Regions from separate parts of the Rhizobium sp. BK529 genome, predicted to be linked through region 2. Evidence: predicted binding sites of a transcription regulator. Region 2 holds the regulator's gene; each other region holds the start of a gene.
What was found. The regulator PhoB, encoded in region 2, activates phosphate uptake and scavenging genes when phosphate is short. The targets are predictions, from matches to a motif close to TGTCATNNANCTGTCAT.

Region 1: a site for PhoB is predicted at 2,637-2,653, ahead of phnC (phosphonate ABC transporter ATP-binding protein). Genes of this name have one in related genera too.
Region 3: a site for PhoB is predicted at 4,357-4,373, ahead of ppk2 (polyphosphate kinase 2). Genes of this name have one in related genera too.

What each region holds. Positions count from the first base shown of each region.
Region 1 is NZ_JACIAU010000001.1:3,277,903-3,288,568, forward strand. Features, by position in the region: gene FHX08_RS16455 (alpha-D-ribose 1-methylphosphonate 5-phosphate C-P-lyase PhnJ) at 1-480, shown strand, start outside; gene phnK (phosphonate C-P lyase system protein PhnK) at 477-1,253, shown strand; gene phnL (phosphonate C-P lyase system protein PhnL) at 1,266-1,976, shown strand; gene FHX08_RS16470 (DapH/DapD/GlmU-related protein) at 1,973-2,590, shown strand; gene phnC (phosphonate ABC transporter ATP-binding protein) at 2,709-3,554, shown strand; gene phnD (phosphonate ABC transporter substrate-binding protein) at 3,642-4,550, shown strand; gene phnE (phosphonate ABC transporter, permease protein PhnE) at 4,716-5,681, shown strand; gene phnE (phosphonate ABC transporter, permease protein PhnE) at 5,689-7,035, shown strand; gene FHX08_RS16495 (DUF1045 domain-containing protein) at 7,174-7,869, shown strand; gene FHX08_RS16500 (alpha-D-ribose 1-methylphosphonate 5-triphosphate diphosphatase) at 7,882-9,021, shown strand; gene phnN (phosphonate metabolism protein/1,5-bisphosphokinase (PRPP-forming) PhnN) at 9,018-9,617, shown strand; gene FHX08_RS16510 (GrpB family protein) at 9,637-10,143, shown strand; gene FHX08_RS16515 (DNA translocase FtsK) at 10,159-10,666, opposite strand, start outside.
Region 2 is NZ_JACIAU010000001.1:2,917,414-2,928,079, reverse strand. Features, by position in the region: gene FHX08_RS14735 (substrate-binding domain-containing protein) at 1-741, shown strand, start outside; gene pstC (phosphate ABC transporter permease subunit PstC) at 908-2,389, shown strand; gene pstA (phosphate ABC transporter permease PstA) at 2,386-3,708, shown strand; gene pstB (phosphate ABC transporter ATP-binding protein PstB) at 3,723-4,538, shown strand; gene phoU (phosphate signaling complex protein PhoU) at 4,583-5,296, shown strand; gene phoB (phosphate regulon transcriptional regulator PhoB) at 5,525-6,208, shown strand; gene FHX08_RS14705 (pyrroline-5-carboxylate reductase) at 6,334-7,122, opposite strand; gene FHX08_RS14700 (GcrA family cell cycle regulator) at 7,422-7,952, opposite strand; gene FHX08_RS14695 (aspartate aminotransferase family protein) at 8,376-9,575, shown strand; gene argF (ornithine carbamoyltransferase) at 9,621-10,538, shown strand; gene FHX08_RS14685 (Hsp33 family molecular chaperone) at 10,630-10,666, shown strand, end outside.
Region 3 is NZ_JACIAU010000001.1:59,251-69,916, reverse strand. Features, by position in the region: gene FHX08_RS00355 (extracellular solute-binding protein) at 1-270, shown strand, start outside; gene FHX08_RS00350 (ABC transporter ATP-binding protein) at 430-1,539, shown strand; gene FHX08_RS00345 (ABC transporter permease) at 1,536-2,417, shown strand; gene FHX08_RS00340 (ABC transporter permease) at 2,421-3,263, shown strand; gene ppk2 (polyphosphate kinase 2) at 3,396-4,304, opposite strand; gene FHX08_RS00330 (ABC transporter substrate-binding protein) at 4,638-5,813, shown strand; gene FHX08_RS00325 (branched-chain amino acid ABC transporter permease) at 5,867-6,727, shown strand; gene FHX08_RS00320 (branched-chain amino acid ABC transporter permease) at 6,724-7,758, shown strand; gene FHX08_RS00315 (ABC transporter ATP-binding protein) at 7,755-8,501, shown strand; gene FHX08_RS00310 (ABC transporter ATP-binding protein) at 8,501-9,199, shown strand; gene murA (UDP-N-acetylglucosamine 1-carboxyvinyltransferase) at 9,286-10,599, opposite strand.

The DNA.
Region 1 (10,666 bases), 360 kb from region 2:
TTCCTCGAACCGCGCGAAACCGAGACCCGCAAGATGCACGCGCTCGAGGAGTACGGCCTCATGCATGTGAAACTTTACGAGGATATCGCCCGCAACGGCCGCATCGCCACGACCTATGCCTACCCGGTCAAAGTTCATGGCCGCTATGTCATGGATCCCTCGCCGACGCCGAAATTCGACAATCCGAAGATGCACAGATCGGAAGCGCTACAGCTCTTCGGCGCCGGTCGCGAAAAGCGCATCTATGCCGTGCCGCCCTATACCGATGTCGTCAGCCTGGACTTTGAAGACCATCCCTTCGAAATCCAGCGGTTCGGCAAGCCCTGCGCGCTCTGCGGCGCCGAGGACGTCTATCTCGACGAGGTGATCCTCGACGACAAGGGCGGGCGGATGTTCGTCTGCTCCGATACCGACCATTGCGAAGACCGCCGGGCACACGGACATGCCGGCGAAATGCTGGCCCGGGAGGCTGCAGAATGACCGACACGCCGCTTCTTAAAGTCAACGACCTCTCTAAGTTCTACGGCAACCGTATCGGCTGCCGGAACGTTTCCTTCGAACTCTGGCCGGGCGAAGTTCTCGCCATCGTCGGCGAATCCGGTTCGGGCAAGACGACGCTGCTGAACTGCATCTCAACCCGGCTGATGCCGACCACCGGCACTGTCGAATACCATATGCGCGACGGTACCTACCGCGACCTCTATCACATGAACGAGGCCGAGCGCCGCTTCCTGATGCGCACCGACTGGGGCTTCGTGCACCAGAACCCGGCCGACGGGCTGCGCATGACGGTCTCTGCCGGCGCCAATGTCGGCGAGCGCCTGATGGCGATCGGCGATCGGCACTACGGCAAGATACGCTCCACCGCCATTGATTGGCTGGAGCGCGTCGAGATCGATGCCGGCCGCATCGACGACCAGCCCCGCGCCTTTTCCGGCGGCATGCGCCAGCGCCTGCAGATCGCCCGCAATCTCGTGACCGGCCCACGTCTCGTCTTCATGGACGAGCCGACCGGCGGTCTCGACGTCTCCGTGCAGGCGCGTCTCCTCGATCTGGTGCGCACCCTTGTCAACGATCTCGGCCTCTCGGCCATCATTGTTACCCACGATCTCGCCGTCGCCCGCCTTCTCTCTCATCGCATGATGGTGATGAAGGATGGCCTGGTCATCGAGCAGGGCCTCACCGACCGCGTGCTGGACGATCCGCGCGAGCCCTACACCCAGCTCCTCGTTTCCTCGATCCTGCAGGTTTAAGAAAGAAGAACCATGGCAACGCCTCTCGTCGTTTCAGAAGTGGCCAAGAGCTTCACCATGCACCTGCGCGACGGCATCAAGCTGCCGGTCGTCTCCGATGTCTCCTTCTCGGTGGCCTCGGGCGAATGCGTCGTGCTCGGTGGCCCCTCGGGCATCGGCAAAAGCTCGCTGCTCAAGATGATCTACGGCAATTACGCCGTCGATACCGGCCAGATCCTCGTCAACCATAAGGGCAAGGTTGTCGATCTCGCCTCCGCCGACCCGCGCACCATTCTCGACGTGCGGCGCCAAACGCTCGGCTATGTCAGCCAATTCCTGCGCACCGTGCCGCGCGTGGCGGCAATCGATGTGGTCGCAGAGCCGCTGCTCGCGCGCGGTGAAGCTGCCGCCAGCGCCAGACAAAAGGCTGCCATCTTGCTCGAAAAGCTCAACCTGCCGGAAGCGCTCTGGCAGTTGCCGCCCGCCACCTTCTCCGGCGGCGAGCAGCAGCGCGTCAACATCGCCCGCGGCTTCATCACCGATCATACGATCCTGCTGCTCGATGAGCCGACGGCCTCGCTCGACGCGAAGAACCGCGCCGTCGTCGTCGGCATGATCGAGGAAAAGAAGAAGGCGGGCGTCGCCCTCCTCGGCATCTTCCACGATGAGGAAGTGCGCGAGGCAGCTGCCGACCGCATTCTCGACGTTCAGCAATTCTCTCCCCGAAAGGCAATCGCAGCATGAGCCGCAATCTGGGCATCGAACCCTATGTCCACGCGACCGCCTCCGTCTCCAAGTCGACCTTCGGCCGCTATACAGAAGTCTCCGAGCGCTGCCGCATCAGTGAGGTGGAGTTTGGCGACTATTCCTACATCATGCAGGACGGCTCCATCTGGTGCGCGACGATCGGCAAGTTCGTCAACATTGCCGCCGCGGTGCGCATCAATGCCACCAACCATCCGACCTGGCGCGCGACGCTGCATCACTTCACCTACCGCGCCGTCGACTATTGGCCGGATGCCGACATGGAGACGGAATTCTTCGAATGGCGCCGCTCGAACCGCGTCGTGATCGGCAATGATGTCTGGATCGGCCATGGCGCGACGATCCTGCCCGGCGTCACGGTCGGCAATGGTGCGGTCATCGGTGCTGGCGCCGTCGTCTCCAAAGACGTCGCTCCCTACACGATCGTCGGCGGCGTGCCGGCCAAGCTCATCCGGGAACGTTTCCCAAAGGAGGTCGGCGAGCGCATGGACAGGCTTGCCTGGTGGGACTGGGACCATGCTCGCTTGCGCGATGCACTGGCGGATTTCCGGGCGCTTGAGGCCGAAGATTTCCTCTCCCGCTACGGCGGGTGAGCTGAATGCCGCGACGCGGAGTTTTGTGACAGGACTTACACAAAACTGACATGCGAGCTTCATGAAGCGGGACTAATGCGATCCCTTAAACAAGCCTGAAATACGAAGGAAGAGCATGATGTTCGAGCTGAAGAATGTCACACGCCGTTTCGGAAAGAAGCTCGCTGTCGATTCCGTAACGCTGGACATTCCCCAGGGCCAAATGGTCGGCATCATCGGCCGCTCCGGCGCCGGCAAGTCCACCCTGCTGCGCATGATCAACCGCCTGCAGGAACCCTCCTCCGGCACCATCCACTTCGGGGGTGTCGAGGTTTCCGGCCTTCACGGCAAGGCGCTGCGCAACTGGCAGCGCGACTGCGCGATGATTTTCCAGCAGTTCAACCTCGTGCCGCGCCTCGACGTTCTCACCAACGTCATGCTCGGGCGTCTGAACCACCGCTCGACGATGCTGAGCCTGCTCAACGTCTTCGGCCGTGAGGAACGTATCCAGGCCATCGCCGCGCTCGAACGCCTCGGCATCGAGCAGACCGCGCTGCAGGCGGCCGGCACGCTTTCGGGCGGTCAGCAGCAGCGCGTGGCGATCGCCCGCGCGCTGATGCAGAACCCGAAAATGGTTCTTGCCGACGAACCGATCGCCTCACTCGACCCGCTGAACGCCAAGATCGTCATGGACGCTCTGCGTGACATCAATGAGCGCGAGGGCATCACCGTCATAACCAACCTGCACACGCTCGATACGGCCCGCAACTACTGCGAACGCATCGTCGGCATGGCAGGCGGCCGCGTCGTCTTCGACGGCAAGCCTTCCGAACTGACTACCGAGGCCGTCAAGGAAATCTACGGCACGGACAAGGACGGCGCCGGCATCGACGAGACGATGACGTCGACCGCAATCAACATCGCTCCGGGTGGAGCGGAAAACCAATCCGCCGGCGACCAACCGCTGGCGCTGGCCGGTCTGTGAGAGGGACGGCCGCGATCGAACGCCCGCGTCAAGGGCACATTTCTTCGTAACAAACGACCGGACCCCCGGCCATTCAGGAGAGACCCCATGTTGAAGAAAGCACTTTTTGCTGCAACGGCGATCCTGTCGCTCGCAGCTGGCGCTGCCAATGCCGCTGACCTCAAGGAATTCCGCGTCGGCATCCTTGGCGGCGAAAACGAAACCGACCGCCTGCGCAACTACGCCTGCCTTGCAGACCACCTGAAGCAGGAATTCGGCTTCGAGAAGGTTTCGCTCTTCCCGGCCGCCGATTATGACGGCGTCATCCAGGGCCTGCTCGGCGGCACGCTCGACTTCGCCGAACTCGGCGCTTCCGGCTACGCATCGGTTTACCTGAAGGATCCCAAGGCTGTTACGCCGATCCTGACGACGCAGCAGAAGGACGGTTCGACCGGCTACTATTCGATCGGTCTCGCTCTGAAGTCCTCCGGCATCAAGACCATCAAGGACGCCAAGGGCAAGAAGCTCGGCTACGCAGATCCGGACTCCACCTCGGGCTATCTCGTCCCGCTGACGCAGATCCCGAAGGACACCGGTATGCCGAACGACAAGTTCTTCGCTTCGACGCAGTTCAACGGCGGTCACGAAAACAACCTGCTCGCTGCTTATGACGGCAAGGTCGATGTTGCCGTTGATGACAGCTCGGGCATCGGCGACTTCAAGGATGGCTACACCTCCGGTACCTTCCGCAAGGAAGTCGACAAGGGCGCCGTCGATCCGAACAAGCTCGTTGAAGTATGGCGTTCGCCGCTGATCCCGAACGGCCCGCTCGTCGTTCGCAACGCTCTCGGCGAAGAGTGGCAGAAGAAGCTCACCGCCTTCTTCACAGCCCTGCCGGAGAAGGACCACAAGTGCTTCGCTGCTGTCGAAGGCGGCGATTACAAGGGCTACGCCCCGGTCAAGCACGACTTCTACAATGCCGTTGTAGAAGTTCGTAAGGCTGCTATCGGCGGCTGATTACGCCACTCATGTACGGGGCGGCCGGCAACGGCCGCCCATTTTCTTGTGACTATAGCGCCGTGCGTCAGACGCGCAAAGGGCGCTTTAACACTTTAAATTGCTGCATAATTTCATCCTTAAATCGACCCCGATTTAAGGACCTATGCAGTAGGCGAGGCGTTCATGACTATTGCCGATATACAGCCGCATGTGCCGATGCAGAGCACAAAGGAAATCGCCACCGCTTGGGACAAGATGATCGCCAAGCGGCGTTTCTATACCGCCCTTGGCTTGGTGATCCTCATCGTCGCCTTCGTAAGCTCCGTGCGCTTTGCCGACGAAAGCAATGCCGGTCACTTCTTCGACCGCCTGCCGCATCTTTTCGACTTCCTGAGCTGGCTTATCCCGAAAGACTGGACCGACGTCTGGCGCGCGCTTTTCGATATTGCGAGCCCGAATGACAAGGGGGGCGAGGAGTTCAACTTCGCCAACGGTCGTGTCTATGTCTGGGGCAGCTTCTATATCCCTGAATATTTCGAGCTGATGATCATCACGATCAATATCGCGCTTGTCTCGACCATCATCGCCTTCATCTTCGCCGTTCCGCTCAGCTTCTTTGCTGCCTGCAATCTGACGAAGAACTGGCCGCTACGCATTTTCACTAAGCGCATCATGGAATTCCTGCGCGCCTTCCCGGAGATCGTCATCGCCGGTCTGTTTTCGGCGATCCTTTCGATCGGCCCGGTGGCCGCCATCATTGCCATCACGCTTCATACGATCGGCGCGCTCGGCAAGCTTTTCTACGAAGTCGCCGAAAACATCGACATGAAACCGGACGAGGGTATGCGGGCCGTCGGCGCGAACTGGCTGGAGCGGGTGCGCTTTGCCGCGCTGCCGCAGGTCATGCCGAACTATGCGTCCTATGCGCTGCTGCGTCTCGAGATCAACGTGCGCGCTTCAACCATCATCGGTGCCGTCGGCGGCGGCGGTATCGGTGAAGAGCTCAAGCTCTCCATTTCCCGCGGCTTCGGCGCAAAGACCATGGCTCTGGTGCTGCTGCTCTTCGTGACGATCGTCGCTGTCGACCAGTTCTCCGCCTGGCTGCGCCGCCGACTCGTCGGCGAACATGCCTTCCTCCTGCAACATTGAGGCTGCCATGACGGTCATCGACGCAAACCGCATGCATGAGATCGAAGCGCGCTATCCGGAGTATTTTCACCGATCCTTCCGTCAGCGTTTCGGCGGTCTCCTCATCGTCCTTGCCACGATCCTCTACGGCATCTATGCCGTCTGGTTCTTCGATCTGCCGAAACTCGTCGCCGAAGCGCATTGGGAGCGCTTCGGCATCTATATGAGCCAGTGGATCAGCTATGACGTACAGCCGGAATTCCGTATCCAGGACGATGGCACGATCCAGACGCGCTATCCACGTTTCTCGCCGCTCGGCGACGATCCGCATCCAGACTGGGTGAAGAGCAATGCCGATGGCAGCATCACGGTTCTCGTCAGCGGCAGCGGCCGCACGGTGACCGTCAGCAAGAGCCAGACGACGATCGTCGCTCGGGGCATCACGGTGCCGATCGACGTTTCCAGCGGCGCGCCGAAAGTCGTCGGTCCAGTGCCGAGCTGGATGACAGTCTATGACGATAACGTGCTTGCCGATCTCGGCTTTGCCGGTGATGTCAGCATTTCCGTCGACCGCGTGAAGGTGCGCAAGCGCTTCATCGGCTGGGCGAACTTCGTCTTCGACACACAGTCGCCTTTCTTCGACAAACCGGTCAGCGAAGTCATCAGCCTCATCGTGTCAGGCCCGCGCATCCATCCCGACCAATCGAACCTGTCGCTCGCCTTCGACAATATCTGGAACAACAGCGCGTGGCAGCATGGCGATGTCTGGACCAAGCTGTTCCAGACGATCGTCATGGCCTTCCTTGGCACGCTGCTCGGTTCGATCGCCGCCTTCCCGCTCGCCTTCATGGCGGCGCGCAACATCACGCCGAACAGGTTCCTCAATCAGGCTTTGAAGCGCTTCTTCGATTTCCTGCGTTCCGTCGACATGCTGATCTGGGCGCTCTTCCTGACGCGCGCCTTCGGCCCCGGCCCGCTCGCCGGTTCCGGCGCCATCTTCCTCACGGAGACAGGCACACTTGGCAAGCTCTACTCGGAAGGTCTCGAAAACATCGACAACAAACCGCGCGAAGGCGTGAAGTCGACGGGCGCCTCGACCGTGCTGGTGCATCGTTACGGTATCATACCACAGATCGTTCCAGTCATCGTCAGCCAGACGCTCTATCAGTGGGAATCGAACGTGCGGGGCGCGACGATCATCGGTGCCGTCGGCGCCGGCGGTATCGGCCTCAAGCTCTGGGAAGCCATGCGCACCAATTCCAACTGGGAAAACGTCGCCTACATGGTCATCCTGATCCTGATTGTCGTCTTTCTGTTCGACGCCGCATCGAACGCGCTGCGTCACCGCCTGATGGGCACCAAGGCTGGTCACTAACTCCAGCAAATGATGATGACGGCACTGCCGTCATCATCATTCTGTCATGGAAATCTTTTAGCCGGAGCCTGCTTGCGGTTCGCCGCCAAATCACTGCACATTACGCTCCCCGTGCGGACGATCTCCAGGATAAAAGCTTTGCGCTACGCTCTCTATTTTTCGCCGTCTAAGGATGATCCCCTGACGGGTGCCGCCTCCGTCTGGCTTGGCCGCAATGCCTTTACCGGGGAGACCTATCCTGCGCCCGGTCATGAGACATTGCCGGCTGACGAACAGTTTGAGCTGACGGCTGATCCGCGCCGTTACGGCTTCCATGCGACCATCAAGGCGCCCTTCGAGCTTGCCTCTTCCGTAACCGAAAAGGACCTGATGACGGTCGTCGAGGATTTTGCCGCCAAGACGCCGGCCTTCGACATTCCGGAGCTGGTGCTGGGGCAGCTCGGTCACTTTTTCGCGCTCGTGCCGGGCTCGCTGCATCAGCCGCTTCAGGATTTTGCGGCAACGGTGGTAAAGTCCTTCGAGCCCTTTCGGGCGGCGCTCTCTGAGGCCGATATTCTCAGGCGCAAACCGGAAAGGCTGAGCGAAAGCCAGCGCAGCAATCTCCTGCGCTGGGGCTATCCTTACGTCATGGACGACTTCCGCTTCCACATGACCCTGACCGGCCCGGTGCCGGACGAGCGCGCCGAGGTGATGAAGACGATTCTGACAGAGCGTTTCGCGGATTTCACTGGCAGGCCGCTTCGTATTTCCGGCCTTGCCGTCTTTAGCGAAGAGGCTCGCGGCGCACCCTTCAAAGTCCACACATGGCTGCCTCTCGCTGGCGCCAGAAGCTGAAAGTTTTCTGACATGAGCAAAGAAACCGTTCTTTCAAATGCCCGCATCATTCTCGAGGATGATATTCTTTCGGGCTCCATTCTCATTCGCGACGGCAGGATTGCCGACATTTCGGAAGGCAAGTCCATAGCCGGCGAAGATTTCGAGGGCGATTACATCATCCCAGGTCTCGTCGAGCTTCATACGGACCATCTGGAAGGCCACTATTCGCCGCGTCCGGGCATCCGCTGGAACAAGACGGCAGCAGTCCAGGCACACGACGCGCAGATCGTTACCTCGGGCATCACCACGGTCTTCGACTGCCTGCGCATGGGCGCCGATGAAGACGGCGGCTTCGAACATGGCGAGATGCGCGAAATGGCCGACGCCATCCAGTCGGCCGAAAAGGAAGGCCGCCTGCGTGCCGAACACCTCCTCCATCTGCGCTGCGAGGTTTCTGCCGACAACGTGCTGCAACATTTCGCTGATTTCGAGAACGATCCTTATGTGCGTCTCGTCTCGTTGATGGACCACGCGCCCGGTCAGCGTCAGTTCCAGACGATGGATCAGTACATCTTTTACTATCAGAAGAAGCGCGGCCTTTCCGACGAGGAGTTCGCCCGTTTCTGCGCCCGTCGCATCGCCGAATCCGACCGCAATTCGACGCCGAACCGGGAGGCGATTTCAAAGGTCTGCGCCGAACGCGGCATCACTGTCGCAAGTCACGACGATGCTACATCCGCCCATGTCGACGAAGCGATAGAAAACGGCGTTCGCCTTGCCGAGTTCCCGACCAGCATCGACGCAGCCAGGCTGTCGCATGAAAACGGCATGAGCGTGCTCATGGGCGCGCCGAACATCGTGCGCGGCAAATCGCATTCCGGCAATATCGCCGCCCGCGACCTGGCGCAGCTCGGCGTGCTCGACGTGCTGTCTTCCGACTATGTGCCACTAAGCCTGCTGCATGCGCCCTTCATCCTTGCCGATGAAATTGAAGGTATAACGCTACCGAAAGCGATCGCGATGGTGACGGCAACGCCGGCGCGTACCGTCAGCCTCAATGACCGCGGCCGCATCGAAACCGGATTGCGGGCCGATCTCGTCCGCGTCCATCGTTCGCATGGCGTGCCGGTGACGCGTTCGGTGTGGCGAGAAGGGCGCCGGGTCGCATGACGATGTCGCACGAACCCCATCCAGGCGCTGGCGCCGAACATGGCATCATGGTCGTCGTCGTCGGCCCGAGCGGCGCCGGCAAGGACACGCTGATGAACCTGGCCGCCCGGCATTTCGACCACCGTGAGGACGTGCATTTCGTCCGCCGCGTCATCACCCGCCATGGCGATGCCGGCGGAGAAGATCATCTCGCCGTTTCGGATGCCGGATTCGCATCGATGGAGCAGGCCGGCTCCTTCGCCGTCTGGTGGGAGGCGCATGGCCTGAAATATGGGATCCCGGCTGAGGTCTCCGTGTCGCTCGCCAAGGGCCACATCGTCGTCGCCAACGGCTCGCGCTCGGCGCTGCACCGCTTCCAGGCCGCCTTCCCGCGGCTGAAGGTCATCAATGTGACCGCCCGGCCGGAAGTGCTGGCCGGGCGTCTTGAGGCCCGCGGCCGCGAGACGCATGAGGACATCATGGCGCGCCTGGCGCGCGGCCCGCTGACGGTGCGCGGCGACTACGATGTTGTGGAGCTCGACAACAGCGGCTCGCTGGAAGAAGCCAAGCGCAAGATGATCGATATCCTGGACGGCTTTCTGACGGAAATCGTCTGAACGCGAAAGGGAAATGGGAATGGCCATTCACGTCGTCGACTATGACCCCGAATGGCCGTCTCGCTTCCGTGAAATCGTCGGCGAGCTTGAACCGTTGCTCGCCGATCTCCATCCCGTCTTTCACCACGTCGGCAGCACATCCGTCCCCGGACTGGCCGCCAAGCCGAAGATTGATCTGCACGCCGCCTTTGCAAATGCAGATCCCCTTGCCGATGCGATCGAACGCGTGCAATCGCTCGGCGCCTTTATCTTCCACGGCGACAAATACAAGCAACAGACCTGGACCTTCACCAGCGGTAAAGGCTCCCACGGTGCGCGGCTCTATCTTTGCTCGGCGGATAATGCCGTGCTGAGGGACCGGATCACCTTTCGGGACTATCTGCGGTCACATCCGGAACGAGCAAAAGCCTATGCCGCTCTCAAGCTGAAGCTTATGGGCGAGGCAAATGACGATTGGGATTATTACACCGGCGGCAAGAGCGATTTCGTGCTTGAGACGCTGCGGTTGGCTTCCGAAGGGAGATAACCAGCCGCACTCAGACTATTCGCTGTCGCCGCGACCCGACACGATCTCGCGTTTGCCGACATGGTTTGCCGGGCCGACCAGCCCTTCCTTTTCCATGCGCTCGACCAGCGAGGCGGCACGGTTGTAACCGATGCCGAGGCGGCGCTGGATGTAGGATGTCGAGCACTTCTTGTCGCGCATGACGACCTTGACGGCTTGCTGATAGAGTTCGTCACCATCTTCCGCACCCATGGCGCTCTTATCGAAGACGGCGCTATCTTCTTCATCCTCGGCTTCGTCCTCCTCGCCGGCCGTGACCGTATCGAGATATTCCGGGCGGCCCTGCGTCTTCAGGTGTGCCACGACCTTTTCGACTTCGGCGTCGGAAACGAAGGGGCCATGGACACGGGCGATGCGGCCGCCGCCCTGCATGTGCAGCATGTCGCCCTGGCCGAGCAGCTGTTCGGCACCCTGTTCGCCGAGGATCGTGCGGCTGTCGATCTTCGAGGTGACCTGGAAGGAGATACGGGTCGGAAAGTTCGCC
Region 2 (10,666 bases):
GCCGGCGTAACGGACATTCAGGAAGTCAAGATCGGTTATGACGGCATCGTCTTCGCAACCGACGCTTCCAACCCGGACGTTGCTTACGTTCCGGCCGATATCTACAAGGCCCTCGCTGCGCAGGTCGTTGTCGACGGCAAGCTCGTCGCCAACCCGTACAAGAAGTGGTCCGACGTCAACCCGAAGCTTCCGGCTGTTGATATCGCTGCCTATATCCCGGGCGAAAAGCACGGCACCCGCGAAGTCTTCGAACAGAACGTTCTGGCTGCCGGCTGCAAGGCTTCCGGCGCAACCGACGTTATCGCCAAGGAAATCTCCGACAAGGCTGCCCAGGCAAAGGCTTGCGTCGCAGTCCGCAAGGACGGCGCTGCCGTTGACATCGACGGCGACTATCCGGAAACGCTGGCACGCATCGCTGCCAACAAGACCGGCGTTGGCGTATTCGGCCTCTCCTTCTACGAAAACAATGCCGACAAGCTCAAAGTTGCGACCATGAGCGGCATCGTTCCGTCGACGGAAACCATCGCTAACGGCACCTACCCGGTTTCCCGCCCGTTGTTCTTCTACGTCAAGAAGGCACATCTCGGCGCCGTTCCGGGCCTGAAGGAATATGTCAACTTCTTCGTATCCGACCAGATGATCGGCCCTGACGGCCCGCTCGCCGAATACGGTCTCGTTGCTGCTCCGGATGCAGAGCGCGATGCGATCCGCAAGGACGTAGAGGCTGGCAAGACCATGTAATGAACTTTGCCGGCGCGGCGCTCGGGGGCGTCGCGCCGGCATCGCTTTATCCGTCCGGCCCAATGGGGTGCCGAGCGGGTGATTTCTTCTCCATGATGTCGAAGCCGATGGCATGCTCCTGGAGCTGCCGGGCTCTTTGGGGGCTGTGGGCCTGGGGACGTAACGAATGAGCACATCCATCATACTCTTGTGCCTGGTAGTGATCGGCGCCGTTGCCTATGTGGCTGCGCGCAGCCGCGCTATGGCCGTTTCCGGGGGCAGATCTGCTGCCCTGCATTCGCGGCCGGCCTATTATGGCGCCTATGCCGCGATCTGGGCTGTTCTGCCTTCCCTGATCGTTCTGTGTGTCTGGCTGGCCGTCAGCCCGGGCATTATCTCTTCCTCCGTTCGCGGCGCCTTTCCTGATGACGTGAAGGCGCAGCCGGCCGTCCAGCAGGATCTCGCCTACAGCATGGTCGCCACGGTTGCCCGCGGCATGAACCTGCTGACGCCGGATGAGCTTTCTTCGCTGTCTGGCAATCCTGCCGGCCTGCAGGCAAAGCTCAGCGAGAAGGGCGTACCGCTCGCCGGCGAGCCGCAGCCCTACATGATCGATGCCGCAAAAGCCCTGAACGCCGAGAGTATGACGAGTCGCGTCATCATGACGGCGATCGTGCTGCTCATTTCTGTTGCAGGCGCTTTCTACGCGCTGCGCTCCGTTGCTCCGCGTTTCCGCGCCCGCAACCGTGTCGAACGCGTCATGCTCTGGGCGCTCCTTGTCGCGTCCTCCATCGCCATTCTGACGACGATCGGCATCGTGCTTTCCATGCTGACGGAAGCGGGCCGCTTCTTTGCGGTCGTTCCCTTCGCCGACTTCTTCTTCGGCACGGTTTGGGATCCGCGTTTTGCCGGCGCCGGCGGCTCGTCTTTCGGCCAGTTCGGCCTGATCCCCTTGTTGCTCGGCACGCTCTATATCGGCCTGGTCGCCATGCTGGTCGCCGTGCCGGTAGGCCTCTTTGCCGCCATCTACATGGCTGAATATGCTTCTCCGAGGGTGCGCTCCATCTCGAAGCCGCTTCTCGAGGTGCTCGCCGGCATTCCGACGATCGTCTACGGCTTCTTCGCGCTCGTCACCGTCGGACCGTTCCTGCGTGATTTCTCGGCGCAGATCAGCGGTCTGCTGACCGGCAACTATACGAACTTCATCCAGGCACAGAGCGTCATCACCGCTGGTATCGTCATGGGCATCATGCTGATCCCTTACGTTTCCTCGCTGTCGGACGATATCATCACCGCAGTGCCGCGTGCCCTGCGCGACGGTTCGCTCGGTCTCGGCGCCACGCGCTCCGAAACCATCAAGAAGGTGGTTCTCCCGGCGGCCCTTCCGGGCATCGTCGGCGCTTTGCTGATGACGGCTTCCCGCGCCATCGGCGAAACCATGATCGTGGTGCTTGCCGCCGGTGTCGCCGCCCGCATTCAGCTCAATCCCTTCGAGCCGATGACGACGGTGACCGTCAAGATCGTCAACCAGCTGACCGGCGACCTCGAGTTCACGTCGCCGCAGACGCTGGTTGCCTTCGCACTTGGCATCACGCTGTTCTGCATCACGCTTTGCCTCAACATTTATGCGCTCTACATCGTGCGCAAATACCGGGAGCAGTACGAATGACGAATATTGTTTCCCCCGCCGCCGGCGTCACCGTGTCGAAGGCGCCTGCGCGTCGCGATATCGGCATCAAGCGCCGCTACGCTGCCGAGCGCCGGTTCCAGGCCTATGGCATCGCAGCCATCGCATTCGGCCTGATCTTCCTCTTCATTCTGCTTTGGACAGTCATCAGCAACGGCTATACGGCGTTCCAGCAGACGTCGATCACGCTGCCGATCGAGTTCGCCGAGAAGACGATTGACCCTGATAACAAGCGTGCGACCGACCCTTCGGTTCTGGTCGCCGCCAACTATCCGGTTCTGCTGCGTGACGCGATCGTCAAGCAGCTCGGCATCAATGCCTCGAGCCGTCCTGATGTGCGCGACGCAACCGCCATGCTGTCCAAGGGCGCGCCGATCCAGTTGCGCGACATGGTCGTTGCAGACCCGTCGATCATCGGCAAGACCGTCAATGTTACGGTGCTTGCAGATGCCAATATCGACAGCGCCAACAAAGGCCAGATCAATCTTTCGGTCGACGAGAAGAACCGCAAGGTCAACGACAAGCAGGTCGCCTGGATGAACGAACTGAAGGCGAGCGGCGCTCTCCACAAGCAGTTCAACACCGGCCTCTTCGTCAACGGCAATTCCAGCCGTCCGGAAGCCGCAGGTCTCGGCGTCGCCCTCATCGGCTCGCTCTACCTGATGCTGATCGTTCTCGTCCTTGCGCTGCCGATCGGCGTCGCCGCCTCGATCTACCTCGAGGAATTCGCGCCGAAGAACAGGCTCACGGACCTGATTGAGGTCAACATCAACAACCTCGCCGCGGTTCCCTCGATCGTCTACGGTCTGCTCGGCCTGTCGGTCTTCATCAACTTCGCCGGCCTGCCGCGTTCGGCGTCGCTCGTCGGTGGTCTGGTGCTGACGCTGATGACGCTGCCGACGATCATCATCGCGACGCGTGCAGCGCTCCGCGCCGTGCCGCCGTCGATCCGCTCGGCGGCGCTGGGCCTCGGCGCTTCGAAGATGCAGATGGTGTTCCACCATGTGCTGCCGCTCGCCATGCCCGGCATTCTGACCGGCACGATCATCGGCCTTGCCCACGCACTCGGCGAAACCGCGCCGCTGCTCCTGATCGGCATGGTCGCGTTCGTCGCCCAGGCGCCGACCACTCCGCTCGATCCCTCCACCGCACTTCCGGTTCAGGTCTACATGTGGGCCAACGAAGCCGAGCGCGCCTTCGTGGAAAGAACCTCGGGTGCCATCATCGTCCTGCTCCTGTTCCTGATCGTCATGAACATCGGAGCTATCCTCTTGCGTCGTCGCTTTGAGCGCCGCTGGTAAACGGAGTAGAGATCATGAACATGTTGACGGAAGCAGCAGTTGAGAAGGCGCTGGACCAGAAAATGAGCAACGTCCCGTATAAGATGATCGGTCAGGATGTCTCCGTTTATTACGGCGAAAAGCGCGCCCTTTTCGATGTCAATCTGAACATCCGCGAAAACACCGTGACCGCCCTGATCGGCCCGTCCGGCTGCGGCAAGTCTACCTTCCTTCGGTCGCTGAACCGCATGAACGACACGATCGACGGCTGCCGCGTGACCGGCAAGATCACGCTCGACAGCGACGACATCTACGATCCCGACATCGACGTCGTCGAACTCCGCGCCCGTGTCGGCATGGTGTTCCAGAAGCCGAACCCGTTCCCGAAGTCGATCTACGAAAACGTCTCGTATGGCCCGCGCATTCACGGCCTCGCCAAGTCCAAGGCAGACCTCGACCAGATCGTCGAGTCCAGCCTGCAGCGCGCCGGCCTCTGGAATGAAGTCAAGGATCGCGTGCATGAATCCGGCACCGGGCTTTCCGGCGGCCAGCAGCAGCGTCTGTGCATCGCACGCGCCGTCGCCGTCAGCCCGGAAGTCATCCTGATGGACGAGCCCTGCTCGGCGCTCGACCCGATCGCAACCGCCAAGGTCGAAGAGCTGATCCACGAGCTGCGTGAAAACTACACCATCGTCATCGTGACGCATTCCATGCAGCAGGCCGCGCGCGTATCACAGCGTACAGCCATGTTCCACCTCGGCAACCTGGTCGAGGAGAACGACACCGACAAGATGTTCACCAACCCGGACGATCCGCGTACCCAGGACTATATCATGGGCCGGTTCGGCTGAGTTTGGAGATGTGAAGCCTTCCCGATTTTCGAGGACAAAGCCCCATGGCATCGACACATATTTTCTCTGCTTACGATGACGACCTGAAGTTCCTGTCCCGGCGCATTGCCGAGATGGGCGGCCTTGCCGAACAGATGGGTGCCGACGCTGTTCGCGCGCTCGTCAACGGTGACACCGCGCTCGCACAGAAAGTCATCTCGGACGACGTGATCCTCGATCATGCCGAGCGCGAAATCAACGACAAGGCGATTGTCACGATCGCCCGTCGCCAGCCGATGGCCTCCGACCTTCGCGAGATCATGGGTTCGATCCGTATCGCCGCCGACCTCGAGCGCGTCGGCGATCTCGGCAAGAACACGGCCAAGCGTGTCATCGCCGTGCAGAGCACCGGCGTTCCGCGCAAGCTCGCCCGCGGTCTCGAGCATCTTTCCGAACTGGCGCTCGTCCAGCTCAAGGAAGTGCTCGACGTCTACACGACGCGTTCGGCCGACAAGGCAAAGTCGATCCGCGAGCGCGACGATGAAATCGACGCGATGTACACCTCGCTGTTCCGCGAACTCCTGACCTACATGATGGAAGATCCGCGCAACATCACGAGCTGCACGCATCTTCTCTTCTGCGCCAAGAACATCGAGCGCATCGGCGATCATGCGACCAACATCGCCGAGACGATCTACTACATGGCAACCGGTTCCCAGCCGGAGGGCGAGCGTCCGAAGGACGACAGCTCCAACACCGTCGGCGCAGTCACGGAGTAATCCGGACCTGCCCATTGCATGCGCGCCCTCGCCGGGGGCGCGCAGAAAGCATGTCGCGCAAAAGTGTGCAGCGGTTTTGCGATAACGACATGCGAAAAAAGCTTACAGCGCGGCAGCGGATCCGAAGGATCGCGACACGCTTTAGGTGCAGCCAATTCCGAGTTTCTGCATGGTCCCTTGTTTAAATCACCCCCGGTTTAAGGATCATGCATTAGGAGACTGACACGCATGATCCCAAGAGTTGCAGTTGTTGAAGATGAAGAGGCACTCAGCGTGCTTCTCCGCTACAACCTCGAAGCGGAAGGTTTCGAGGTGGATACGATCCTCCGTGGCGACGAGGCGGAAATCCGGCTTCAGGAGCGCACGCCGGACCTGCTCATCCTTGACTGGATGCTGCCGGGCGTTTCCGGCATCGAGCTCTGCCGCCGACTGCGCATGCGACCGGAGACCGAGCGCCTGCCGATCATCATGCTGACGGCACGCGGCGAGGAAAGCGAGCGCGTTCGCGGTCTCTCGACCGGCGCCGACGACTATGTCGTCAAGCCCTTCTCCACGCCGGAGCTTGTCGCCCGCGTCAAGGCGATGCTGCGCCGCGCCCGTCCCGAGGTTCTCTCCACCGTTCTGAAGTGTGGAGATATCGAGCTCGATCGCGAAACCCATCGCGTTCATCGCAAGAGCCGCGAAGTCCGCCTCGGTCCCACCGAATTCCGCCTGCTGGAATTCCTGATGTCATCGCCGGGCCGGGTCTTCTCCCGTTCCCAGCTTCTGGACGGCGTCTGGGGCCATGACATCTATGTGGACGAACGCACCGTCGACGTCCATGTCGGCCGCCTGCGCAAGGCGCTGAACTTCTCCAACATGCAGGACGTCATCCGCACCGTCCGCGGTGCGGGATATTCCATGGAAGCTTAATCCGAGTGATCGGAGGTCCAGACGGGTCGCCCGCTTGACGGGCGGCCTGTTTGTCTATGTGGAACTCCCAACTCCTAATGAAAGCCGACACCCAGCGCCGAAGCGAGCCTCGAAAGAACCTGCTTTTACAGGCGGATGCGCGCAAGAATTCGATCAAGAGCCTTTTGCAGAGCCGCCATGCCGCCGAACGCGCGAAAGTCTTCGAGCACCTGTTCATTCAATCCGCCCTTGGTCGAATGCTCACCGATGAGCTCGTCGAAACTCGCCATAGGTTTTGAACGGGCGGCATGGGCGAGGCCGGAAAACAATTGACGGAGGTAGGCGTCGCCAGACGGTCCCGAAAGCCCCTGGCTCTGCAGCCAGGTCGACGTCGCCTCAAGGATGCCGAAATAGCTGGCCATCAGGCAGCTCGCCACCGCGAGAAGTTCGAACTCAAGTTTGTTTTCAACCTGGATCGCCGTTCCGAGCGCCGAAAAGAGGGCGTGGGAAACTTCGTCGGGCGGGTAGATCGCAGTCGCCCCCTGAAGATCTGCGACGAACGGAAGTGGAATTGCCAGGCTTAGGCGAACCGGTGGATCGATCCACGCCAGCAGTTGATCCATTGGCGTGGCCGCGACAAAGCTGATGACATGGTGGCCCGGCCGAAATCGGAGCGAGCGGACGACCTCCTCGGCAATTTGCGGCCTCACGGCCAAAAATGCGAGATCGGAGCGGTCGAGGACATCCTGATTGCTTAAAGCGATCGACACATTCTCGTTTGCCGCCGCGAGACGGGCGGCGACGCCTGCGTTACGCGGTGACAGCACGATCGGTGTGTCGCGAAACGCTGTCTTGCCCAATCCGGTGACGACGGCCTCTGTAATCGTGCCCGTCCCGACGAATCCCATTGTCATGCGCTTCGGATCGATCTCCATTGGCACCCCTGAGCGACTGTTTGCGCCGTGCTACTCGACGAGAATACCGCATCTGGATCAGAAAATCGCGCTACAGCGCCATGACGACCGTTCCATGCCGGTCGAGGCTGAAACGCATCGGTGATGTTGGCCACATAAGTTCGCATTGTCAGGCATGGTGGAAGGCCGGCAGAGCTCGGCCTTCGAACGACCGTGGCCGGGAGCCGTTTTCCCGCGCTCCTGTGCCGGCTAAAAAAATCACCCCTCCGCGCATCGGCGAGGAGGGGTGACGGTACGTTTGGTCTGTTGGAGGTCGCCGATCAGGCGACCCGGACAGCCTTGCGGCGTTCGCTGACCGGCTGATAGGCGAGGCGCGCATGATAGTTGCAGTAGGGCGATGAATCCGGGGAGTCGCAGCCGCAGAAGTAGAAGTCGTCCTTCAGCGGGTCGCCGACCGGCCACTTGCAGGTGCGCTCTGTCAGCTCCGTCAGTCCGAGGCGACGGGAGATCGGCACGACCACGTTTGCGGCCGGCACGTAGTCCATCTCCTCGACGGTTTCGATCTCGATCTCTTCCTTCAGCATCGTTGCGCCCTGCTGGCGCGTCACGGTGCGGGTGGCGATGCGAGATGTATAGTTCGGAGCGCGCGGTGCCGAGGTATTGCGCTTCGGCGCACGCGCCGTGGTTGCCGTACCGCCGGCCTTGGCGCGGCCGGGAAGACTGAGCCGGTGAACCTTGCCGATAACAGCGTTTCTACTCACCCCGCCAAGCTGCGCAGCGATCTGGCTGGCGCTCAACCCCTCCGACCAAAGCTTCTTGAGCTTCTCGACACGCTCGTCTGTCCAGTTCATGCCCTGTCTCCGCCTTTGCGTTGGTGATGGCAGAATCCCTCACCGTTGCCTCGGAAGCTTCCGAAGCAAGAAACGCCTGATAAATTTAGGTGACTAGTTCCGCCGCATGCAGTCTAGTAATTGAACTTTAACCTAGTGTGAGCCTGACTCTGTGACAAGAGTCGCAGGAATCGGATGAATCCGAATTCGTAGTTTTCCCCAACTTGCTTCCCGAGCGAGTCATTTCTGCAACATTAGCTGTTGATAGACCTGTAAAGCCGATTGCCTGCTTGACGCATGCGCTAAATCCTCAGTTTTGTTGACATTGCAGTGCGAAAAGTAAATAGTGCTCTCGGCCGCCGAAAGGCGGCATTTTTGATTTTTCGGGCCTGGTTTTGTTAGCCGGAGTCCGTTGTCTCATAACCTGTTGCAGGAGTTCGCGCCATGGCTGAAGCCTCGCCGCTTTATGATACCTATTCTCGTGCCCCGTTGCGGTTCGAGCGAGGTGAGGGCGTCTGGCTGATCACCGAAACCGGCGAACGATATCTCGATTTTGGCGCAGGCGTCGCTGTCACGTCAGTCGGTCACGGCAACCCGCATGTCGTGGCTGCTCTCAAGGATCAGGCCGACAAGGTCTGGCACCTGTCGAATGTCTATGAAGTGCCTGGTCAGGAGAAGCTTGCCAAGCGGCTGACGGATGCCACTTTCGCCGACAAGGTGTTCTTCACCAATTCCGGTGCCGAGGCTCTGGAATGCGCCATCAAGACGGCGCGCCGCTACCAGTTCTCCAAGGGACATCCCGAACGTTTCCACATTATCACCTTCGAAGGCGCCTTCCACGGCCGCACGCTGGCGACCATCGCCGCCGGCGGCCAGGAGAAATATCTCGAAGGTTTCGGCCCGAAGACCCCCGGCTTCGATCGGGTTCCCTTCGGCGATATCGAGGCCGTGCGCGCCGCGATTTCCGACAAGACGGCCGGCATCCTTATAGAGCCCGTACAGGGCGAGGGCGGTGTCCGCCCGGTGACGCCTGAATTCATGAGGGCGCTCCGCCAGATCTGCGATGAACACGGCCTGCTCCTCATTCTCGACGAGGTTCAGACCGGCGTCGGCCGTACCGGCAAGCTCTTCGCGTATGAGTGGTCTGGCATCACGCCCGATATCATGGCGGTTGCCAAGGGCATCGGCGGCGGTTTCCCGCTCGGTGCGTGCCTGGCGACGGCAGAGGCCGCCTCTGGCATGAAGGCCGGCACGCATGGTTCCACCTATGGCGGCAACCCGCTGGCCATGGCTGTCGGCAACGCGGTTCTGGATGTCATCCTGGCCGATGGTTTCCTGCAGCATGTCCGCGATGTCACCCTCGTCTTCCGTCAGGGCCTCGCCTCGCTCAAGGATCGTTATCCCGATGTGATCGAGGATATCAGGGGCGAAGGCCTGCTGCTCGGCGTCAAGGCTGCCATTCCCTCGGCTGAGCTCCTGAAGGAGATCCGCGCAGCCCATCTTCTGGCCATCCCCGCCGGCGACAATGTCATCCGTCTGCTGCCGCCGCTGGTCGTAACCGCCGAAGAGGCGCGCGAGGGCATTGCCCGTCTCGAGCGTGCCGCCGAAAGCATCCGTGCCGCCAAGGTCAAGAAGACCGCTTGAAAGGACAATGCCCCGCCCGCTGGCGGGCGTAGCAGGTAACGAACAATGGCTTCCCCCAAACACTTCCTCGATCTCTCCGCAGTCACCGCATCCGATCTCAGAACCATCATGGACGATGCGAAGGTGCGAAAGCAGGCGTTCAAGGCGGGTGCCGCCGACAAGCCGCTCGCCGGCAAGATGCTGGCCATGATCTTCGAGAAGCCGTCGACCCGAACCCGCGTGTCCTTCGATGTCGGCATGCGCCAGCTCGGCGGTGAGACGCTGTTCCTCTCGGGCACCGAAATGCAGCTCGGCCGCGCCGAGACGATCGGTGATACGGCCAAGGTGCTGTCGCGCTATGTCGATGCGATCATGATCCGCACGACCGAGCACAGCCGCATGCTGGAGCTCGCCGAACATGCGACCGTTCCCGTCATCAACGCGCTGACGGACGACACGCACCCTTGCCAGATCATGGCCGATATCATGACCTTCGAAGAGCATCGCGGCCCGATCAAGGGCAAGACGATCGCCTGGACCGGAGACGGCAACAACGTACTGCATTCCCTCGTCGAAGGGGCTGCTCGTTTCGGCTATCGCATGAACATGGCTGTACCCCTTGGTTCCGAGCCCAAGGATCACTATCTGAACTGGGCCCGCAATGAGGGCGCCGAAATCATGCTATGCCATGATGCCGACCGTGCGGTCGCCGGCGTCGATTGCGTGGTGACCGATACCTGGGTCTCCATGAATCAGGAACATCGGGCCCGCGGTCACAATGTCTTCCAGCCCTATCAGGTCAACGCGCATTTGATGGCGCAGGCCGGCAAAGACGCATTGTTCATGCATTGCCTTCCCGCTCATCGCGGTGAGGAAGTGACGGACGAGGTGATCGATGGCCCGCAATCCGTGGTCTTCGATGAGGCGGAAAACCGTCTTCATGCGCAGAAGTCGATTCTTGCTTGGTGCCTGGGCGCGATCTGAACCATAATCGGATGTCGCGAGTCCCAAACTCGCGGCTGCGCGAGCGGCCGGCGCGCTAGTCGGCTGCTCCTATAAAATAGGAGTGAAAGCCATGGCAGAAGCTGCAGCCGCTCTCGGCGAGTTCGATT
Region 3 (10,666 bases), 2.9 Mb from region 2:
GGCGTTCTGCTCGATGTGCTGAACTTTATCTATCAGCCGCAACAGCAGGCCATCGCCTATGACGCCGGGTACTTCTATCCCGGCCCGGCGGTGAAGGATGTCACGCTCGAAATGGCACCGACAGAAAGCCAGGAAACCATCAAGGAATTCGGCCGGCCGGAATATGCTGACTGGATTGCCGGCAGCCCGTTGGAAGTGCCGCTCGAGCCGAAACAGCTCGTCCAGGCTTTCCGCATCTGGGACGAAAAGATAGGCGCCAAGAAGGGCTGATTGTCGAAACGACCCGGCGCCGGCTTCCGGCGCCGGATTTCTGAAACAGTTCCGGCAAACATGTGCAGCGGTCTTGCATCCGGAATTGCTTGAAAAGAGATGGAGCATCTCCGCCACTCAAAAAGACGGAGAGGCTCTATCGGCTATGACCGCCGATAAATGGAGATTGTATTGACTTTGCCGGTTCAAAACGCAGCAGCGCTGTCATCGCGGAAGAATGCGCGACTTGAGCTTGATGGTATCAGGCGATCCTTTGGCGCCTACAATGCCCTCGACGGCATCGATCTCGCGATCGAACCAGGCGAATTCATCGCGCTTCTCGGCCCCTCGGGCTGCGGCAAGTCAACAGCCCTGAACTGCATCGCCGGCTTGCTTGGCCTGTCCGGCGGCGAAATCCGCCTCGGCGGTAATCGTATCGACCAATTGGAGCCGGAAAAGCGCGGCTTCGGCATGGTCTTCCAGAGCTATGCCCTCTTCCCGCACATGAGCGTGCGCAAAAATGTCGGCTTCGGTCTTGCCATGCAGGGAATTCGCGGCGCAGAAGCCGACAAGCGCATCATCGATGCGCTGGCGCTCGTGCGGCTTGAAAGCCAGGCGGACAAATTGCCCGGCCAGCTCTCCGGTGGTCAGCAGCAGCGCGTGGCCATTGCCCGTGCGATCGTCATCCGCCCGCCGATCGTGCTGATGGACGAACCGCTCTCCAATCTGGACGCCAAGCTGCGCCTGGAGATGCGGGCCGAAATCCGCGGCATCCACGATCAGATCGGCTCGACGACCATCTATGTCACTCACGACCAGGACGAGGCGCTGTCGCTTGCCGACCGTATCGTCGTCATGAGCCAGGGTCATATCCAGCAGATCGGGACGCCTCAGGATCTCTACCAGCGTCCGGTCAATCTGGAGGTCGCTGACTTCATGGGCTTCCGCACCCGCATTCCCGGTCGCGTTATTTCCGTCTCCGGCCACGAAGCCGAAATCGAAGCCGCCGGTGCGCGGCTGAGCGGAACCATGCGCGATACGCTCAAGGTCGGCGATGCCGCCGTTCTCTCGGTACGTCCGGAAGACCTCGTCGCGACCATCGACGGCACCGGGGTCCCGGTGACTGTCGCCAGCACCGAATATCGGGGCCGCGCCTTCTTTGGCATGGCCCGCTCGAAGGATGGATCGGAGCTCTATTTCCGCGCCGATGATGCCCTGCCGCGCGGCTCTTCAGCCACCCTGCAGCCAGCCGCGGGCCGTGCGCTCGTCTTCAAGGGGGCAGCGGCATGAGCGGCCCATCCCTGAAAACCAGGCTCGCCGCGCAGGGCCTCGACGGCACGACGCTGCTCGTGCTGCCGGGCCTGATCTTCATGATTGCCCTGTTCATCTATCCCTTCGTTTATGGGGTGGCGGACTCGCTCATACCGAAGGATGGCGGGCCCTGGTACGAGAATTATGCGAAGTTCTTCTCCGATCAGTTCCAATACGGCACGATCGCCAATACCATGTGGCTCGCCCTACCGGTGACGATCGTCAACCTCGCCTTCGCAATCCCGGTCGCCTTCCGTGTCCGCCTGATGCGCCGCCAGCGGCTGCTGACAACGATCCTCGTGCTGCCGATCACACTTGGTACGGTCTTCGTCGCCGATGGCCTTTTGACCTATCTCGGCCCACGAGGCTGGTTCAATCAGACGCTCATGCTCTTCGGAATTCTGGATTCGCCGATCAAACTCACCAACAACTACTGGGGTGTTTTCGCCTCGTTGCTGATCACCGGCTTCCCCTTCGCCTTCCTGCTGACGCTTTCCTACATCACCGGCATTGATCCCGCGATCGAGCAGGCCGCAGCAACACTTGGCGCCAATGCGCGGCAGCGCTTCACGCGCGTTTTCCTGCCGCTCCTGGTGCCGGGCCTTGCCGTGACTTTCTGCCTATCCTTCGTGCAGGCCTTCGCCGTCTTCCCCTCGGCAGTCCTGCTCGGTGCTCCGGCCGGTCCGACGCGTGTCATCTCGATCGCCGCCTATCAGGCCGCCTTCGAGCAATATGACCATTCCTACGGCACGGCAATCGCCCTCATCATGGGTGGAGTCGAGCTCTTCGTTGTCGTCGCCGTTCTCGGCGCACGTTCATTCTTCTACCGCGGCCCCGCCGGCGGCACGAAAGGTTGAGCCATGATCCGTGACCAAGGCCTTACCTCGAAGATCTGGCGCTTCGCCGTCTGGGCGCTCGCCAGCCTTTTCGTCCTCAATCTGCTTGCCGTCATCGCGGTCGTTATCCTCAATTCCTTCGCAACGCGCTGGCTCGGGACATGGTTGCCGCGCGGATGGACCGACCGCTGGTATTTCAGCGCGTGGAGCGAGTTCCAGCTTTCCAGCGTGCTGATCGTCACTTTCGAGATGGTTTTCATCGTCGTCATCATCTCCGGCATTCTTGGTGTGATGACAGCTTACGCGCTGGCTCGGCGCGATTTTCCCGGCAAGCGCGCCATCATTCTGCTCTTCCTGCTGCCGCTGCTGATCCCGCCGCTCACCTACGGCATTCCGCTCGCAACCGTGCTCTATCAGTTCGGCCTTGGCGGCACCTTTTGGGGCGTGGTACTGATCAACCTCGTGCCGTCCTTCCCCTTCGTGGTGCTCGTCATGATCCCCTTCATCGAGCAGATCGATCCACGGATTGAGGCAGCCGCCCGCGTCTTCGGCGCCGGCACGACGAGCCTTTTCATCCGCATCCTGCTGCCGCTCCTGCTGCCTGGCATGCTGGCCGCCCTGCTGCTGGTGCTCGTGCGCACTCTCGCCATGTTCGAGCTGACCTTCCTGATATCGGGGCCGCAGACCCAGACCCTCGTCGTATCACTCTATTATGCGGTCTTTGCCTCAGGGGTGCGGGCCGGCCAGTCCATCGACGCGATGGCTGTGGTCTATATGGTGACGACACTCTTCTGGCTGATCATCGCGCTGCAATTCGTCAATCCGACGCAGATCGTCGCCCGCGCCAAGCAACAGTCGGCGCATTGAAGTATATGTCGCAAAAGTGCCCAGCGGCGTTGCAATAGGAACATGCGCAAAAGAGAGCGTACGAGCGAGTCTGAAAGACCGCGACGCGTTTCAGTCTAAGCTGCTGCCGGTTTCCGGCAGCAGCCTTTTCAATCAATAGACTTCGGGAACGTACATTTCTGGCGGAACCGGAATGCGGTGATAATCGTCGTGGCGCACGCGTTCGGGCAGGACGATCGCTTCCTTCGGCACATCCTCGTAGGGAACCTGGGTCAGCAGGTGCGCGATGCAGTTTAAACGTGCCCGCTTTTTGTCCACGGCCTGGACGACCCACCACGGCGCTTCCGGAATATGAGTGCGGTCCAGCATCTCTTCCTTGGCCTTTGTATACTCCTCCCAGTGGACTCGGCTTTGCAGGTCCATCGGCGACAGCTTCCACTGCTTCAATGGATCGTGAATACGCATGTTGAAGCGGAATTCCTGTTCCTCGTCAGTGATCGAGAACCAGTACTTGATAAGGATGATGCCGGAACGAACCAGCATGCGCTCGAATTCCGGTACGGAGCGAAAGAACTCCTCCAGCTCGTCCTTCGTGCAGAAACCCATGACACGCTCGACGCCGGCACGGTTGTACCAGCTGCGGTCGAAGAGCACCATTTCGCCTGCCGTCGGCAGATGCGGCGTATAGCGCTGGAAATACCACTGATTCCGCTCGCGTTCGGTCGGCGCCGGAAGCGCCACGACGCGGCAGACGCGCGGATTGAGGCGCTGGGTCACGCGCTTGATCGCGCCGCCCTTGCCAGCGGAGTCGCGACCTTCGAAGAGGACGACAACCTTGAGCTTCTTGTACTGAACCCAATCCTGAAGACGAACCAGTTCATGCTGCAGGCGGAAGAGTTCGCGGAAATAGAGCTTGCGGTCGAGCGTCTGCTCCGCCGGACCGGACATCCCCTCGGCAACGAGCTCGTCAAGCCGGTCCTCCTCCATCTGCATTTCCAGCTCCTCATCGAAGCTGTCGGCAATTTCATTCTTGATACGGTCGAGCTGGGTGTTTTCGATCATGGCGCGCTCCCTATTCCATTTGCTCGATAAAGCACGTTCTCGCCATAGCTATATGACAGAGTTGCGACGATCGAAAATTTGCTTCGGCCAAACCCAAAATCTGGAGGCGTAAGACACCACCTATCAGGCCTTTTATGGCCGTTTCATCGGACCCAAATGGCGGACCTGACAGGCGGCGGCAGCTTGTGCCATGTCAAGTTTTATGTATACATTGATGTTGCTGAGCTATTTCGCGACATCAGCTTTTTCCTCTGGAGGAGAGAGGAAAAACGTTCTGGTCGCGGGCATATCTTCGGGAGAGAGATATGATGCGCAACAATGGGAGGAGTATACATGATTTCGTTTACGAGAAGATTGTTGATAGCCGGCGCGGCACTCGCAACGCTTGCCGGCGTGCCTGCATTTGCGCAGGAAACGGTGAAGATCGGCGTCATCCTGCCGATGACGGGTCCCTTTGCGTCGACCGGACGCCAAGTCGAGGCCGGCGCTCGCGCATACATGGCAATTAATGGCGATACGGTTGCAGGCAAGAAGATCGAGCTTGTCCTGCGCGACGATGCCGGCACAGCCGACCAGACCCGCCGCATCGCCCAGGAACTCGTCGTCAATGACGGCGTCAAGATGCTCGTTGGTTTCGGCCTCACGCCGCTTGCCATGGGCGTCGCCCCGGTTCTCAACCAGGCAAAAATCCCGGCGATCATCACCTCGGCCACGACTTCCGCCATCATGAAGCAATCGCCTTATTTCGTGCGCACTTCGATGGCCGGCCCGCAATCCGCCGTGCCGGTCGCCACCTGGGCCGTCCAGAACAACCTGAAGCGCGTCGTCACGCTGGTGACCGACTACGGTCCGGGCATCGACATCGAAAAGGGCTTCACCGATCAGTTCAAGAAGGAAGGCGGCACGGTTGTCGAAGCGCTCCGCGTCCCCCTGCAGAACCCGGATTTCGCACCCTTCCTTCAGCGTGTGCGCGATGCGAAGCCTGATGCCCTCTTCGTCTTCGTGCCTTCAGGCGTCGGCGCGATCTTCATGAAGCAGTTCGTCGATCGTGGCCTCGCAGATGCCGGCATCAAGCTGATCGCCACCGGCGACGTGACTGATGACGATCTGCTGAACGGCATGGGCCTGGCGGCCAAGGGCGTCATAACAGGTCATTTCTATTCGACCGATCACGACAGCCCGGAAAATAAGGCTTTCGTCGCCGAAGTCCGCAAGGCCAACAAGAACATGCGCCCGAACTTCATGTCGGTTGGCGGTTATGACGCTATGCATGTCGCCTATGCCGCGCTTGAAAAGACCGGTGGCGATACGGACGGAACCAAGCTCGTCGAAGCCATGAAGGGCATGGAGTTCGTCAGCCCGCGCGGCCCGATCACCATCGACCCTGATACCCGCGACATCGTGCAAGATATTTACATGCGCGAGGTCAAGGAGAAGAATGGCGAGCTCTACAATGTCGAGTTCGCGACTTATCCGAAGATCCACGATCCGAATACGGCTTCCAAGTAAGCCTAGGAAGCAGGCGGCGGAAGCAATTCCGCCGCTTGATGCAGTGAGGTCTCATGCTGACAATCCTGTTCGACGGCATCGCCTATGGCATGCTTCTCTTTGTTCTCGCCTGCGGATTGTCGGTCACGCTGGGCCTGATGAATTTCGTCAATCTCGCGCATGGCGCCTTCGCGATGGCCGGCGGCTACATCACCGTTATCATGATGAACCGCTACGGCATCTCCTTCTACTGGTGCCTGCCAGCCGCCTTCATTGTAACAGCACTTGTCGGAGTAGCACTCGAACGGCTGCTCTACCGCCGCCTCTATTCGTCATCGCATCTCGATCAGGTGCTCTTCTCCATCGGTCTCGTCTTCATGTCGATCGCAGCAATCGACTATTTCATGGGGGGCCAGCAGCAGCTCATCAATCTGCCGCCGGAACTCAGCGGCCGCTTTGGCTTTTTGGGCATCGATATCGGCCGCTACCGGCTCTTCATCATTGTTATCTGCGCGGTGCTGACCATCGCGCTGCAACTGGCGCTCACCCGCACCCGTTTCGGCAGCCAGCTGCGCGCTGCCGTCGATGACGGGCGCGTCGCTCGTGGTTTGGGCATCAACGTATCCGTCATTTTCGCGCTGACCTTCGCACTCGGCTCCGGCCTTGCCGGCCTCGGCGGTGCGCTTGGCACTGAACTGCTCGGCCTCGATCCGAACTTTCCGCTGAAATATCTGATCTATTTCATGATCGTCGTCACTGTCGGCGGCACCTCGTCCATCACTGGCCCCTTCATTGCCGCGCTCCTGCTCGGCATCGCCGATGTCGCCGGCAAATATTACGTTCCACAGCTCGGCGCCTTCATCATCTACGCCGTCATGATCCTTGTGCTGATCCTGCGGCCCCATGGCCTCTTCTCCCGGGAGGGCGGCCGATGAGCGGCGAATGCAACAACGCCTCCAAGGAAGCCATGGGGCTCTTGATGCGCGCCGACCGCTGGCAAATCTGGGAATTTGCCCTCTGGCTGGTCGCTATTGCCGCAATCTTCGTCCTGCCGTCGCAAATGCTGATCCTGACGGAGATAGCTATCCTGGCGCTCTTTGCGATCTCACTGGATCTCATCCTCGGTTATGCCGGTATCATTTCACTCGGCCATGCCGCCTTGTTCGGCCTCGGAGCCTATACGGCCGGCCTCTTTGCCATCCATGTCTCCGGCGAGCCGGTTATCGGCCTGCTGGCAGCCGGCCTCGCCAGTGGCCTCTTCGGATTCCTGACGAGCTTCCTCATCCTGCGGGGCTCCGATCTGACGCGCCTCATGACCACCTTTGGCGTCGCAATGCTGCTCGCTGAAGTCGTCAATCAGGCAGCCTGGCTCACCGGCGGCGCCGACGGACTGAGCGGTGTGATGCTGAACCCGATCCTCGGTTATTTCGAATTCGATCTCTGGGGCCGGACCGGCTACATTTACTGCCTGATCGTGCTTGTCATTCTGATCTATGTCGCCCGCCGCATCGTCAATTCGCCCTTTGGCCTGTCGCTGAAGGCGATCAAGCGCAACCAGCGCCGCGCCTCCATGCTCGGCATTTCGCCCACCCGTCGCATCGTCGCGATTTACACGATCTCGGCCGTATATGCCGGCATCGCCGGCGCGCTGCTGACCCAGACAACCAGCTTCGTCTCGCCTGACGTACTCGCCTTCCACCGCTCAGCCGAGGTGCTGCTGGTGCTCGTCATTGGCGGCGTCGGTTATCTCTATGGCGGCGTCTTCGGCGCGGTCGTATTCTCCATTCTGCGCAACTGGCTATCAGTCATCACACCGCAATATTGGATGTTCTGGATCGGCCTCGTGCTCATCATCATGGTTCTGATCGGCCGCGAGCGTCTGACACGCTGGCAAACCCTCCTGCCGGGCTCGGCGCGCAAGCGCGAGGCCCGGGTACAGCACGCCGTCGCGGAGGAAAGCAAATGACGCTCGCCCTCGAAACCCGTCATCTCGTCAAACGTTTCGGCGGCTTCGTCGCCACTAACGATGTCTCGCTGCAGGTTCGCCAGGGCGCTCGCCACGCCCTGATCGGCCCAAATGGCGCCGGCAAGACCACGATCATCAACCTGCTGACCGGCGTTCTGTCGCCGAACAGCGGCCAGATCCTGCTCGGCGGCGACGATATCACCGGCCTGTCTTCCTATCGCCGCGTCGGCAAGGGCCTCTCGCGCACCTTCCAGATCAACCAGCTCTTCGGCGATTTCACGCCGCTCGATTCCGTCATGTTGGCGATCAGCGAGCGCAAAGGCCATGGCCGCTTCGCCTGGCGGTCGCTGTCAGCGGACCGCGAGGTCGCCGATGAAGCAGCCTCCCTTCTGGAGCGCTTTCGCCTCCTTGATGTCATGGGCACTCAGACAACGCTGCTGCCCTACGGCAAGCAGCGCCTGCTGGAGATCGCACTGGCGATTGCCATGCAGCCGAAAGTGTTGCTGCTCGACGAGCCGGCCGCCGGCGTCCCGGAAGAGGAGCGCCACGAGGTTCTCGGCATCGTCCGCGAACTGCCGGCCAATGTCACAGTCGTGCTGATCGAACACGACATGGATCTCGTCTTCTCTTTCGCGGACCGCATCTCGGTGCTCGCCGCCGGCGCGCTTTTTGCCGAGGGAACCGTCGCCGAGATCTCCAGGGATCCGCAGGTGAAAGCCATCTATCTCGGGGAGGATGCCTGATGGCCGAACTGCTGCGGGTCGAGCGTCTCATCGCCGGTTATGGCGAAGCGCATGTGCTGGCCAAGGTGGATTTCACGCTGGAAGAAGGCCATTCGCTGGCATTGCTCGGCCGCAACGGCGCCGGCAAGACCACTCTGCTCAACACCATCATCGGCGTCACCACCCACCACGCCGGCTCCGTTCATCTGCAGCAGCGCGACATCACGCGGCTGCGGGCCGAGCAGCGCGCGCCGCTCGGCATCGGCTGGGTGCCGCAGGAGCGCAACATCTTTCGTTCGCTGACGGTGGAGGAAAATCTGACGGCAAGCGCCCGCCCCGGCGCGTGGAATGTCACCCGCGTCTATCACATGTTCCCACGCCTGCAGGAACGCCGCCGCAATCTTGGCAACCAGCTTTCGGGCGGCGAGCAGCAGATGCTCGCCATTGCTCGCGCATTGATGCTCAATCCAAAAGTCCTGCTGCTCGATGAACCGTTGGAAGGCCTCGCTCCAATCATTGTCGACGAGCTTCTGGCCGCACTTCGCCGCATCGTCACCGGCGAAGGCATGTCGGCGATCATCGTCGAGCAGAAGGCACGCAAAGTACTGCCGCTGACGGATGAGGTTATCGTGCTCGAACGTGGCGCGGTTACCTACCGCAATACGTCCGAAGCGCTTCTGGCCTCACCGGAGACCCTCGACGCGCATCTCAGCGTCTAAAGCATGTCGCGCAAAAGTGTGCAGCGGTTTGCGATAACAACATGCGAAAACAATAGCTTAAAGCGTTGCATGCAACGCTTTAAGAATCAAATCTCGCGCGGCGGCACGCGGGTGATCCGCGCACCAAGCGCATTCAGCCGCTCCTCGATCCGCTCGTAGCCGCGTTCGATCTGCTGGGCATTGTTGATGACGCTGGTGCCTTCGGCGCACATGGCGGCGATCAGCATCGCCATGCCGGCACGAATGTCAGGGCTCTCCACCTGCGCAGCGCGCAACCTGGAAGGACCAGCGACAATCGCGCGATGTGGATCGCAAAGCACGATGCGTGCACCCATGGCGATCAGCTTGTCGACGAAGAACATCCGGCTTTCGAACATTTTCTCGAACATCAGCACGACGCCATCGCATTGCGAGGCAGTCACGATGGCAATCGACATCGTATCGGCCGGAAATGCCGGCCAGGGCTGGTCTTCGATCTTCGGAATATGCCCGCCGAAATCCGGCTGAATCTTCATCTCCTGCCCGGCCGGCACCACGAGATCGTCGCTCTCGATGCGGCAGCGGATGCCGAGACGTTCGAAGGTCATCAGCGTTGAACGCAGATGCTCCACACCTGCCCGACGAATGACGATCTCGGAACCGGTGACGGCAGCAAGGCCGATCAGCGAGCCTACCTCGTTGTGATCAGGACCGATGCGGTGTGACGCACCGGCAAGCGGTTGGCCACCGTGGATAATCATAGTATTGGTGCCGATGCCCTCAATCTTCGCGCCCATGGCAATGAGGAAATGCGCAAGGTCCTGAACATGGGGCTCGGACGCGCAGTTGCGCAGGATCGTCTTACCCTTGGCGGCCACAGCCGCGCACAGCGCGTTTTCCGTCGCCGTAACCGAAGGTTCGTCCAGGAACACGTCGGCGCCGCGAAGGCGCTCAGCCCGGAAGCTGTAGGAACCGTTGACGTTGATTTCGGCGCCGAGCTGCTCGAGCGCCAAGAAGTGCGTGTCGACACGGCGGCGGCCGATGACATCACCGCCCGGCGGCGGCAGCGTGATCTCGCCGCAGCGTGCCAGCATCGGCCCGGCCAGCAGGATGGATGCGCGGATGCGGGCGCAAAGGCCGGGGTCGAGATCGGCAGGCTTGAGATCGCTCGCTTCGATTTCGAGTTCATTGCGGCCGAGCCAGCGTGCCTCCGCGCCGACGGACTGGATCAGCTCGACCAGCGCCTCGACATCGCGGATGCGCGGCACGTTGGTCAGATACACGAGCTTGTCGGTCAGCAACGACGCGGCAATAATCGGAAGCGCGGCGTTCTTGTTGCCGCTCGGTTGGATCTCGCCGGCAAGACGGTGCCCGCCTTCAACGATATACTGAATTCGCTCATGCGGCTGGGCCTGTGCCACTGATGTCATCCTTGTTCGATTCGATTTTTCAGAGGGCATATCTGCGTTGTCATTGTGACATCGAAGT